Variovorax paradoxus: one gene and its partner. The protein of the gene in region 1 interacts with the protein of each later gene in a pairwise test. Links are inferred from orthologs where the notes say so. Each region holds a gene or a part of one and is shown on either strand. Other genes may lie near its edges.

Region 1 (6,001 bases):
CGGGCAGGGCGGACGCGACGAACGCGGCGGCCACCAGAAGAGCTGAGACTTTCATCGGAACCTTTTTTGGATATGTGAACACGTATGCACAACGCAGACCGGCGCAAAGTGTAATCAGCGCATTCCTCAGGTCGCGTCGTATCGAAAGCGTGCTAGCCGGGCGCCGCCGCTCCTGCCGGGTGCTAGAGTTGAAGTGCAAGTTGCACGCTGATGCGCAGACTCCGCTTTCTTACCCACCGGCATCGCGCCCCTTCGACGAATCGGGTGCTCGGCCTTCTGCTGGCCTTCAATGCCGGCGCGGTCAATGCGGGCGGCTTTCTTGTGCTGCACATGTATACCTCGCACATGACGGGCTTCGCGTCGCAGTTTGCCGACGGCCTCGTGCTTGGCAACACCAGGCTCCTGCTGAATGCGCTGGGCGCCATTCTGGCTTTTGTCTCGGGCGCCGCCGTCTGCGCCATTCTCGTGAACTGGGGTCGCCAGCATCGCCTGCGCAGCGTCTATGCGGTACCGCTGCTTCTCGAGGCGGCGCTCATGTTTCCGTTCGGCCTGATGGGGGCCATCACGCTGACATGGCCCACGCCGTTTGCGGTACCGCTCACGGTGCTGTTGCTATCTTTCATCATGGGCTTGCAGAACGCCGTCGGTTCGAAGACCTCCGGAGGCAGCATTCGCACGACCCACATGACCGGCAACATCACCGACGTGGGCATGGAACTGGGCAAGCTGCTCTACTGGAACCGCCATGCAACGCCCAAGCAGGCGATGGTGCGCCACAACCGCCGCAAGATGCAGGCGGCGGGCGGGCTGATCGGCATGTTCGTAGCGGGCGGAATTGTCGGCGCGCTCGGTTTCAGCTATATCGGCTTCGTATGCGTCGTGCCGCTCGCGGCATTGCTGCTGGCCGTCTCGGTGCCGCCTCTGGTGCAAGACGTGCCGCGGTCCAGAACCCTGCAAAAGCTATTGGCGGCATTCAAACAGCGCCCACACTTCCCGTGATCGGCAGCACGATGCCGGTGATGTAGCTGGCGCAACTGGGCGCGGCCAGGAACACATAGGCGGGAGAAAGCTCCTCGGGTTGCGCCGGTCTTTGCATGTCGGTGTTCTTGCCGAAGTCCTTTACTTTTTCCGGCGGGCTGTCCGCCGGGTTCAAGGGCGTCCACACCGGCCCTGGCGCGACCGCATTCACGCGAATGCCCTTCGGCAACAGGTTGCTGGCCAGCGACTTGGTGAAGGCGTGAATCGCGCCCTTGGTGGTCGAGTAGTCGAGCAGGTGCGCGCTTCCTTCCAGGCCCGTGACCGAACCGGTGTTGATGATCGACGAGCCCTGGCCGAGGTGCGGCACCGCGGCGCGCGCCATCTGAAAATAGCCGAACACATTGGTCCGGAGCGTCAGGTCAAAGCGCTCATCGGTAATGTCCTCGATCGATGAGGCATGCAACTGGAAGGCTGCGTTGTTCACCAGGATGTCGAGCTTGCCGAAGGCTTCGATCGTCTTGTCGACCGCCTCGCGGCAGAACGCCGGATCGCAGACATCGCCCTTGATCACGAGGCAGCGCGCGCCTTCGTCCTCGACATGCTTGCGGGTTTCCTCTGCGTCCTCGTCTTCATCGAGGTGCACGATGGCCACGTCGGCGCCTTCGCGCGCATAGAGCAGCGCCACGGCGCGGCCGATGCCGGAGTCGCCTCCGGTGATCAGCGCCGTCATGCCTTCGAGCTTGCCGCTGCCCTGGTAATCCGGCGCTTCGAACCGGGGGCGCAACTCCATGTCTGCTTCCTGCCCGGGTTTGCTCAGGTGCTGTGCCGGCATCGGGTTGGTCGGCTCGGGGCGCGAGCCGGCCTGTGCGGGCTGGCTGGACTTTTTGGCAGCGGGTTTCCCGCTTTCTTGGGCACTGTCTTTTGCATCCTGTGCGCGTTGAACCTCGCGCTGCTTGTCAGCCGTATGGGCTGCCCCTGCGGACTTGGCGGATTTTGGGGGTGATGACGTGGTCGATTTCATGGTGCCTGGGCTCCTCATGTAAACGACCACCGTAAAACTCCGCCGCCTGGCCGGCGTAGGAATCCGTCCCGACCGCATGCCCGCCGTGTCGCGCGAACCTGCCCCGCGACGGCGAGCTAGATTTCCGCGCCCTCGACGAGGAAGCGCACGCGGCGCACACCCTGCCACTCATCGGCATCGAGCCTGAAGGCGAGCTTCACGCGCGCAGGCAGCGGATCGGTATGGCCGAACCAGATGCCGTCGACCGGATGGCCCTGGTGCCGCAGCTTGAGCGCCAGGTGCTTTTCGCCGACGAGGCGTTGCGACACCACCTCTACCTCCTCGCTGAAGGTGGGCGGCGCAAAGCCTTGGCCCCATACCTCGCGATGCAGCGTGTCGACGAGGTCGATGCGCATGTACTCGCGTTCCAGCGGGCCGTCGGTGTCGAGGCGCCGGGTCAGCGTGGCTGCATCGAGCCATTCGTGCGCAACCTCGGCCAGCGCGCGTTCGAACACCTCGAACTTCTCGCGCGCCACGGTGCAGCCCGCTGCCATGGCATGCCCCCCAAAGCGCAGCAGCACGCCCGGATGCCGCTTGGCCACAAGGTCGAGCGCATCACGCAGGTGAAAGCCCGGAATCGACCGGCCCGAGCCCTTGAGCTCGTGTTCCTTGCCCGGCGCGCCGCTGGCGGCAAACACGAAGGTCGGGCGATGGAAGCGGTCTTTCAGGCGCGACGCCACGATGCCGACAACGCCCTCGTGGAATTCTGCATCGAACACGCTGATGGCCGCGGGCGGCGCTTCGCCGCCCGCGGCATCGGGGCCGAAGAGCGACTCGGCCAGCATCAGCGCCTGGTCGCGCATCCCGCCTTCGATGTCGCGCCGCTCTCGGTTGATGCCGTCGAGCATGCGCGCAAGTTCATCGGCACGGCCGGCGTCGTCCGTCAGCAGGCATTCGATGCCCAGCGTCATGTCGGCGAGCCTTCCGGCCGCGTTGATGCGCGGACCGAGCGCAAAGCCGAAGTCGAAAGTGGTGGCCACCGAAGCGTTGCGCCCGGCCGCCTTGAAGAGTGCCGCAATGCCCGCTGGCAGTGCGCCAGCGCGAATGCGCCTGAGGCCCTGCGCAACCAGGCGGCGGTTGTTGGCGTCGAGCTTCACCACGTCGGCGACGGTGCCGAGCGCCACCAGCGGAAGCAGCACGTCCAGCTTGGGCTGCGTTGCCGCCGTGAACACGCCGCGCGTGCGCAACTCGGAGCGCAGCGCCAGCAGCACATAGAACATCACGCCCACGCCGGCAATGCTCTTGCTCTCGAAGCCGCAGCAGGGCTGGTTGGGGTTCACCAGCACATCGGCGGCCGGCAGTTCCGGGCCGGGCAGGTGGTGGTCGGTTACCAGCACCTGCAGGCCGCGCGCCTTGGCGGCCGCCACGCCCTCGACGCTGGCAATGCCGTTGTCCACGGTGATCAGCATGTCGGCGCCGCTGTTTGCGACGCGCTCGGCAATCGGCGGCGTGAGGCCGTAGCCGTCGACCACGCGGTCGGGCACCAGGTAGCTCACGTTCTTTGCGCCGAGCAGGCGCAGGCCGCGCACGGCAACGGCGCAGGCAGTGGCGCCGTCGCAGTCGTAGTCGGCCACGATGCACAGGCGCTTGTCCTGCGCCATGGCATCGGCCAGCAGCACCGCCGCTTCGCGCGCGCCGTGCAGCGTATCGGGCGGCAGCAGGCGCGCCAGGCCGTCGTCGAGCTCGTCTTTGGCCAGCACGCCGCGCGCGGCAAAAAGGCGGGCCAGCAAGGGGTGCACACCGGCCTGCTCCAGCGCCCAGACCGTGCGGGGCGGAATTTCCCTGGCGATGATCTTCATAGGGCCTCGAGCACCGCAGGGGCGCGTGGCCGGTCGAACAGGCTTTTGGCCCAACCCACCAGGCCGCGCTGCTGTACCGCATAGCGCTGCGCCGCACGGTCGCCGCACAGCGTGAGCGTGATGTCGGCACCGGCGGTGTAGTCGGCCAGCAGGCCGGCGACGGGCCCCGCATCCAGCGCTTGCCACGCCTGTGCCCATTCCGGCCCGTCGTCGCGCAATGCGGCCACGCGAAGCGCGTCGCTCACGGTGGGCGCGGGCATGGCGGGAGAAGGGTCCGCCTGCAGCGCGCCGGTGCCGCTGAGCCAGAAGGAGTTGATCGGCGGTACGCCGCGGGCGGCGCGGTCGTCGTTCACGCGTTGGGTATAGAGCAGCATCTGCATTTCGTTCTGGAGGCGGCGCAGCGGCCGCGCGGCTTCGGCCAGCGGCGACCACTGCGAAATCGGATGGCCCACCGCACGGTCGATCGATGCCGTTGCCAGGCCGTCGAAGATGCGCGCGCGCGCCAGCCAGCGGCCCGGCGTGGAAGAGGGGTGCAGCGCAATGCCGTCTTCCTCGAAGAAGGGATGGGCGGCGGCCAGCAGTGTGGCCGATTCCGCGGCATCGATCTCGATGGCGCTCGGGTCGCCCAGCACCACGTCGTCGATGCCCACCTGCCAATTGCAAAGCGACACCAGGCCCCAGCCTTCGCGGTCGCCGGGCTCGGCAATGCCGATCTGCCTGGCCTCGAGCGCGGCCCAGGGAATGCAGCCGTCGGCTGCAGAAATGCCCAGCGCCGCGGCCAGCGCCCGTTCATGGGGCGGTGAGCGCGTGCTTTCGTCTTGGGTATCGGTCTCCACCAGCGAGAGGCGGGAGAGCAGGGACTCGAGGTTGGGCAGCCGAAGCGATGGCAGCGCGGCGCGGCAAGCAGGGGAACCGCGGCCGGCAAAGGGAATCAACAGATGACGTGGGAGAGGTTCGGCCATTCCCCTATTGTCCGGGAATGCCACAATCCCGGGGATGAAACGCCCCGAAGCGCCGTTGGCGCCGGAAGCGCGTTAAATAACTGAAAATATGCGACTTCCTTATGAACTGCAGCTCGGCTGGCGCTATACGCGCGCAGGCCGGGCGACACGGCGCAACGGCTTCATCTCCTTCATCTCCGGCGTGTCGATGCTTGGCATCGCATTGGGGGTGGCGGCGCTGATCATCGTGCTCAGCGTGATGAACGGCTTCCAGAAGGAAGTGCGCGACCGCATGCTCGGCGTGGTGTCGCACATCGAAATACTTTCGCGCGACGGCCAGGCCCTGCCCGACATCGACGCCATCACGGCAGCCGCCCGCAAGAACCCCGAAGTCATCGGCGCCGCCCCCTTCATTGCCACGCAGGCGCTCATTGCGCGCGGCGAAGACATGAAGGGCACGCTGGTGCGCGGCATCGTGCCCAAGCTCGAACCCGAGGTCACCGACATTGCCACCACCGCGCAAAAGGGCACGCTCGACAAGCTGGTGCCGGGCGAGTTCGGCATCGTGCTCGGCGGCGAGCTGGCCCGGTCGCTCTTCGTGCACCCGGGCGACCAGGTCACGCTGGTGGCACCTGGCGGGCAGGTCACGCCCGCGGGCGTGGTGCCGCGGCTCAAGCAGTTCACCGTGGTGGGCACCTTCGATTCGGGCCACTACGAATACGACTCGGCGCTGGCAATGATTCATGCCGAAGACGCGCAGCGCGTGTTCCGGCTCGACGGGCCCACCGGTATCCGCATCAAGCTCAAGGACCTCAACGAGGCACGCGACGTGGCCGACCAGATGGCCGTCACCCTGCCGGGCCAGTTTCTCATTCGAGACTGGACGCGCCAGAACAAGACATGGTTTGCGGCCGTCCAGGTCGAGAAACGCATGATGTTCATCATCCTCACGCTCATCGTGGCCGTGGCGGCCTTCAATCTGGTGTCCACGCTGGTAATGACCGTGACCGACAAGCGCGCGGACATTGCCATCTTGCGCACACTGGGCAGTTCGCCGCGCAGCATCATGGGCATCTTCGTGGTGCAGGGTGCCATGGTCGGCGTGATCGGCACCGTGGCCGGGCTGCTGCTGGGGCTGGGCATTGCCTACAACATCGACGTGATCGTGCCCGCGCTCGAGCAGCTCTTTCATGCGAGCTTCCTGCCCAAGGACATCTACCTGA
Region 2 (6,463 bases), 580 kb from region 1 along the record:
TTCGGGGTGAACCTGGCGCGAGAGGCGCTGCGGCTCTCGCTCGGTGATGCCGGCCGGCATCAATCCGAAGCCGGCCAGGTCGCCGCGAGCCCACAGCCAGTAGCCGACATTGGCCAGGACGAGAACGATCAGTGCAAGGCGCAACTTCATGGTGAATCTCAAAAAGCCATGCCGCGAGGGCGCACGCTGACTTCGTCGCTCGAGACCATCTGCAAGCCCCCGGCCGTGCGCACCTGCAGTTCGCCGCCCCAGGCCACGCCTTCGCACGTGCCGAAGCTGCCGTCGCTGAGCTGGACCTCGCGCCCGCGCAATGCGTCGCGCGCGGCAAAGCGTTCGGCAAAGGGCGCGAAGCCTTGCGCCTCGAAGGCCTGCACGCTGCGCACCAGCGGCGCGGCAAGTTCGGCAAGCACCTCGGGCCCGGTGGCGTCAGGGCGCCATTGGCGCAGCCACGCGGGCGGCGTGCGCATGCCCTCGGCTTCGCGCGGGCCGATGTTGATGCCGATGCCGATCACCAGGTAGCGCGGCGGGCCCGCCGCATCGGCGCGGCCCGCATGCGGCGTTGCGGTTTCGATCAGGATGCCGGCCAGCTTGCGGTCGTTCACCCACAGGTCGTTGGGCCACTTGAGCGCCACCTTCGCATCGCCGGACGGATCGAGGCTTTCCGCCACGCTGACGCCCACGGCCAGCGAGAGCCCCGACCAGTCGCGCGGCGCGAGCGGCAGGCCCAGCGAAAAGGTGAGCGAGGCGGCGTTTTGCTGCTCGCCCTGCTGCGCGCTTTGCCACGGCCGGCCAAGGCGGCCGCGCCCGGCTGTCTGGCGCTCGGCCACCAGCAGCACCGGCTCGGCGCGGCCGGCGCGCGCGCGGCGCATGAGCTCGGTGTTGGTCGAGTCGATCTCGGCCACGGCCTCGACCGCAAACCCGGGCAGCAGCGGCGCCACTGCCGCGGCAATCCGGTCTTCGAACCATTCGGCCGTGGTGCTCATGCTCAGCCCTTGCCGGCCTCGTCCTTTTTAGACTTCTTTTTCTCGGACTTCTTTTCAGCCTTTTTTTCGGCTTTCCTGTCTGCCTTTTTCGCTTCTTTTTTCTCGGCCTTTTTCTTCTCGGCCTTCTTCTTGGCTTTTTTCTTCTTTTTCTTTTCTTCGTCTTCGTCCTTGGGCGTCAGCAACGTGCCGCGGCAATTCTCGGAGCCGCACCAGCACGGAAACTCGGCCAGCAGCTTGGGCGTATAGGGCTCGTCGATGATCAGGCCGTAGTCGTAGTTGAGCTCTTCTCCTGCAGCGATGTTGCGCAGGGCCTTGATATAAACGCGCCCGTTGACTTCGTCGGCCTCGCAGTTCGGCTCGCACGAGTGATTGATCCAGCGCGCGGCATTGCCGTTCACGTTGCCGTCGATCACCCGGCCGTCGTCGATGTGGAAGTAGAAGGTGTGGTTGGGTTGGGAAGGGTCGTGCGGATGGCGGCGCAGCGCCTCTTTCCAACTGATGACTTCACCCTTGTATTCGATCAGCGTCTCGCCTTCGGCCAGGTCGTCCACCGCGAACACGCCGTTGCCGTGGACATCCGAACGCCGCATCTGAATGCGGCGGCCGGCGAATTGTGGGGATTTGGAAGGCATCGCCGAAGTCTGTTAGGTTGAATATGCACACATGCGCGTGTGCGCGTGCGCACACGCGGGAAGCCGCAGATTGTATGTGGCCCCCACGCTCTCGCACGGCGTGTCGTCGCTGCCCCCCGAAGGGGGCCGCAGGCCGCCTTGAGGCGGCTCGGCGCCGGCCTGGGAACTCTTTTAGGAATGTTGATGAAGACTTTGGTAATTGCAGAAAAGCCGTCGGTGGCACAGGACATCGTCCGCGCCCTCACGCCGGTGGCCGGCAAGTTCGACAAACACGACGAGCATTTCGAGAACGAAAGCTACGTTGTGACTAGCGCTGTCGGCCACCTGGTCGAAATCCAGGCGCCCGAGGAGTTCGACGTCAAGCGGGGCAAGTGGAGCTTCGCGAACCTGCCGGTCATTCCGCCCCACTTCGACCTGAAGCCGGTCGACAAGACCAAGACGCGCCTGAACGCCGTGGTCAAGCAGGCCAAGCGCAAGGACGTGACGCAACTCATCAACGCCTGCGACGCGGGCCGCGAGGGTGAGCTGATCTTTCGCCTGATCGAGCAGTACGCGGGCGGCAAGACGGGCCTGAACAAGCCGGTGAAGCGCTTGTGGCTGCAGTCGATGACGCCGCAGGCCATTCGCGACGGCTTCGACGCGCTGCGCACCGAAAAGCAGATGCAGGGCCTGGCCGACGCCGCGCGCTCGCGCTCCGAGGCCGACTGGCTGGTGGGCATCAACGGCACGCGGGCCATGACGGCCTTCAATTCGCGCGACGGCGGCTTCTTTTTGACGACCGTGGGCCGTGTGCAGACGCCCACGCTCTCGGTGGTGGTCGAGCGCGAGGAAAAGATCCGCAAGTTCGTGAGCCGCGACTACTGGGAAATCCACGGCGTGTTCCAGGCCGAGGCCGGCCAGTACCCCGGCAAGTGGTTCGACGCGAACTTCAAGAAGCCGCCGGCAGGCCCGGACGGCGCAACCGATGCCGAGATTCGGGCCGACCGCGTGTGGAGCGAGCGCGAAGCCCGCGAGATCGCCGATGCGGCGCGCGGCAAGCCCGCCACCGTCACCGAGGAAAGCAAGCCGACCACCCAGGCTTCGCCGATGCTGTTCGACCTGACCTCGCTGCAGCGCGAAGCCAACGGCCGCTTCGGCTTCTCGGCCAAGACCACGCTGGCGCTGGCGCAGAGCCTGTACGAACGCCATAAGGCCCTGACCTATCCGCGTACCGACTCGCGCGCGCTGCCCGAGGACTACCTGCCGGTGGTGAAGGACACGATGAAGATGCTCGCCACAAGCGGCATGAAGCATCTGGCGCCCTTCGCGCAGCAGGCGGTCGACGGCAGCTACGTGAAGCCGAACAAGCGCATCTTCGACAACGCCAAGGTGTCGGATCACTTCGCCATCATTCCGACCCTGCAGGCGCCGAGCGGCCTTTCGGATGCCGAGCAGAAGCTGTACGACTTCGTGGTGCGCCGCTTCATGTCGGTGTTCTTCCCGAGCGCCGAATTCCAGGTAACCACCCGCATCAGCACGGTGGAAGCCGGCGGCAAAAAGTATCCGTTCCGCAGCGACGGCAAGGTGCTGGTCAAGCCGGGCTGGCTCGCCATCTGGGGCAAGGAAGCCGTCAACGACGACGACGAGAAGGACGGCAAGAACCTGGTGGTGGTGAAGCCCGGCGAAACGGTAAAGACCGAATCGGCCGACCTGAAGGCGCTGAAGACCCGGCCGCCGGCGCGCTATTCGGAAGCCACGCTGCTGGGCGCCATGGAAGGCGCCGGCAAGACCATCGACGACGACGAACTGCGCGAGGCCATGCAGGAAAAGGGCCTGGGCACGCCAGCCACGCGCGCGGCCATCATCGAAGGCCTGATCAACGAGAAATACATGCTGCGCGAAGGCCGCGAGCTGATTCCGACGGCCAAGGCCTTCCAGCTCATGACGCTGCTGCGCGGCCTGGGCGTTGAGGAACTCTCCAAGGCCGAGCTCACGGGCGAGTGGGAATACAAGCTTGCGCAGATGGAAAAGGGCGCGCTCAGCCGCGACGCCTTCATGCGCGAAATTGCCGAGATGACGCAGCACATCGTCAAGAAGGCCAAGGAATACGACCGCGACACCGTGCCCGGCGACTACGCCACGCTTGCCACGCCCTGCCCCAACTGCGGCGGCGTGGTGAAGGAAAACTACCGCCGCTACAGCTGCACCGGCAAGGCCGGGCAAGAGCCCTGCGGCTTCTCGTTCGGCAAGTCGCCGGCGGGCCGCACCTTCGAAGTGGCCGAGGCCGAGGCGCTGCTGCGCGACAAGCACATCGGCCCGCTGGAAGGCTTCCGCTCCAAGGCCGGCTGGCCCTTCACGTCGGAGATCGTGCTGAAGTTCGATGACGAAGCGAAGAACTGGAAGCTTGAGTTCGACTTTGGCGACGACAAGAACGGCGACACCGGCGAGATCGTCGACTTCAGCGAGCAGGACACCGTGGGCCCCTGCCCCATCTGCGGCGCGCCGGTGTTCGAGCACGGCAGCAACTATGTCTGCGAGAAGTCGGTGCCCACCAACGCGCAGCCAACGCCGAGTTGCACCTTCAAGACCGGCAAGATCATCCTGCAGCAGCCGGTGGAGCGCGCACAGATGGAAAAGCTGCTTGCCACCGGCAAGACCGACCTGCTCGACAAGTTCGTGAGCATGCGCACCCGTCGCGCGTTCAAGGCCTTCCTGACGTGGAATGCCGAAGAAGGCAAGGTGACCTTCGAGTTCGCGCCGCGCGAAGGCGGCAGCAAGTTCCCGCCGCGCAAGACCTTCGGCAAGGCGGCGCCTGCGGGCAAGACGGCCGCGGCCAAGAAGGTGGCGGCAAAGAAGACCCCCGCCGCCAAAAAGGCGCCGGCTGCGAAGAAGGCCGCCGCGCCGCGCAAGCCCGGCGCGGGACTGAAGCCGAGCGACTCGTTGGCTGCGGTCATCGGCGCAGAGCCGGTGGCGCGCACCGAGGTCATCAAGAAGCTGTGGGACTACATCAAGGCCAATGGCCTGCAGGACGCGACCAACAAGCGCGCGATCAATGCCGACGCCAAGCTGAAGCCGGTGTTCGGCAAGGACCAGGTGACGATGTTCGAACTGGCGGGCATCGTGGGCAAACACCTGTCAGCACCATGAAGGCGCAGCGCAGGCGTTTCGCCGCCGGCCTGGTGGCCGGTGCCGCGGCATTGTTTGGCGGCACGTGCGGTCTGGCGCAGGCCGCCGCGTGGCCCGACCGGCCCGTGAAGCTGGTGGTGCCCTTCCCGCCCGGGCAGGCCACCGACATCTTCGCGCGCGCCTTGGCCGAACAACTCGGCAAGCGGCTGGGCCAGCCGGTCATCGTCGACAACAAGGCCGGGGCCGGCAGCAACATCGGCACCGAGTTCGTGGTGCGCTCGCCGGCCGACGGCTACACGCTGGTGGTGGCCGGAAGCGCCATGGCGGTGAACCAGACGTTCTACGCCAAGCCGGGCTTCGACCCGCGCAAGGACCTGGTGGGAATTTCGCTCATCGCCACGGTGCCGCTGGTGTTCCTGGCCACGCCCGAAAGCGGCATTCGCAGCATGGCCGACCTGGCCGCACGCGCCAAGGCCGAGCCCGGCAAGCTGAGCTACGCGAGCGCCGGCATCGGCGGCACCCAGCACCTGTCGGGCGAGATGCTCAAGTCGGCTGCGCGCGTCTTCATCACCCACATTCCTTACCGCGGCAGCGGCCCGGCGCAGGCGGATTTTCTTGGCAACCAGGTGCCGCTGATGGTCGACTCCGTGACGGCCGCGCTGCCGCACATCAAGTCGGGCCGGGCAATTGCACTCGCGGTGACTTCGGCCAGGCGCACCTCGCAGTTGCCCGACGTGCCGACGGTGCGCGAAAGCGGCGTCTCGGGAACGAAAGACTTCGAAGCCGTCGGCTGGCTCGGGCTGATGGCGCCGCGCGGCACGCCGCCCGAGATCACGGCGCGTTTGAACCAGGAAGTGACCGACATCCTGAAGAGCGAGCAGATGGCGCGCTTCATTCGCGACCGCGGCTCGGAGCCCACGCCCACCAGCGGCCCCGAGTTCGACCGCTTCGTGGCAAGCGAGATCCAGCGCTGGGGTGGCGCAGTGAAGGCATCGGGCGCCAAGCCCGAATAAGCGCCACGCCGGTCAGGCGGCGGCCGGCGGCGTTCCGGCGTTGCGATCGACCTCCGCCAGCAGCCAGCGGCGGAAGTGGTCGAGAGTGGCCAGCTGGCCGCGGCCCTCGGGGTAGCAGAACCAGTAGCCTTCGTTGCCGCGGTAGCCGCCGCCCGGCAGCGGCTCGTCCACCAGCCCGGAGGCGATTTCATCCTGCACCAGGCAACGCGGCACCAGCGCGACGCCCATGCCCACCATGACCGCGCGGATCATGGTCTGGAACTGGTCGAACTGCGGGCCGGCCAGCGGATCGAGCCCGCGCACGCCGTGCGCCTCGCTCCATTGCAGCCACGATTGCGGCACGGTCACATGGCGCAGCAGCGTGCAGCGCGCCACGTCCTGCGCGGTGCGAATGACGACCTCGGCCTGGCCGGCACGCGGCGCGATCAGCGCCACGTCCTGCCCCGCCAGGTAGTGCGACCGAGCCCCGGGCCAGTGGCCGTCTCCGAAGAGGATGGCGCAGTCGAGCTCGGGCCGCTCGAAGTCGTAGCCGTGCGTATAGGGCACGAAATGCAGGGTGATCTGGGGATGGCGGCGCTGGAAGTCGGGCAGGCGCGGAATGAGCCATTTGGCGCCGAACGTGGGCAGTGTGGACAGGTGCAGCGCACCGCCGCCGTCGCCGCTGGTAATGAGCTCGAGCGTGGCGGCTTCCAACTGCGCGAGCATGGCGCGCACCGACTTCTCGTAGCGC

What was found.
Region 2: the proteins of recJ (region 1) and QHG62_RS00375 interact in binary tests that used the Escherichia coli proteins (3 or more experiments, as listed by UniProt). The link is inferred for Variovorax paradoxus from one-to-one orthologs.

Annotation. Positions count from the first base shown.
Region 1 is NZ_CP123990.1:668,981-674,981, forward strand. The notes cover bases 1,477-4,476. They hold recJ (single-stranded-DNA-specific exonuclease RecJ), read right to left. Parts: upstream 3,838-4,476; coding sequence 2,116-3,837; downstream 1,477-2,115. Other genes in these bases: QHG62_RS03155 (SDR family oxidoreductase), read right to left, coding at 1,477-1,999; QHG62_RS03165 (hypothetical protein), read right to left, coding at 3,834-4,476. In the rest of the region: QHG62_RS03145 (hypothetical protein), read right to left, coding at 1-55; QHG62_RS03150 (YoaK family protein), read left to right, coding at 211-999; more of QHG62_RS03155, read right to left, coding at 974-1,476; more of QHG62_RS03165, read right to left, coding at 4,477-4,799; QHG62_RS03170 (lipoprotein-releasing ABC transporter permease subunit), read left to right, coding at 4,888-6,001. UniProt on the Escherichia coli protein: Single-stranded-DNA-specific exonuclease.
Region 2 is NZ_CP123990.1:87,523-93,985, forward strand. Bases 1,480-4,941 are described here. They hold QHG62_RS00375 (DNA topoisomerase III), read left to right. Parts: upstream 1,480-1,798; coding sequence 1,799-4,741; downstream 4,742-4,941. Other genes in these bases: QHG62_RS00370 (SET domain-containing protein), read right to left, coding at 1,480-1,615; QHG62_RS00380 (tripartite tricarboxylate transporter substrate binding protein), read left to right, coding at 4,738-4,941. Also shown: QHG62_RS00360 (sporulation protein), read right to left, coding at 1-150; QHG62_RS00365 (biotin--[acetyl-CoA-carboxylase] ligase), read right to left, coding at 159-983; more of QHG62_RS00370, read right to left, coding at 986-1,479; more of QHG62_RS00380, read left to right, coding at 4,942-5,733; QHG62_RS00385 (LysR substrate-binding domain-containing protein), read right to left, coding at 5,746-6,463.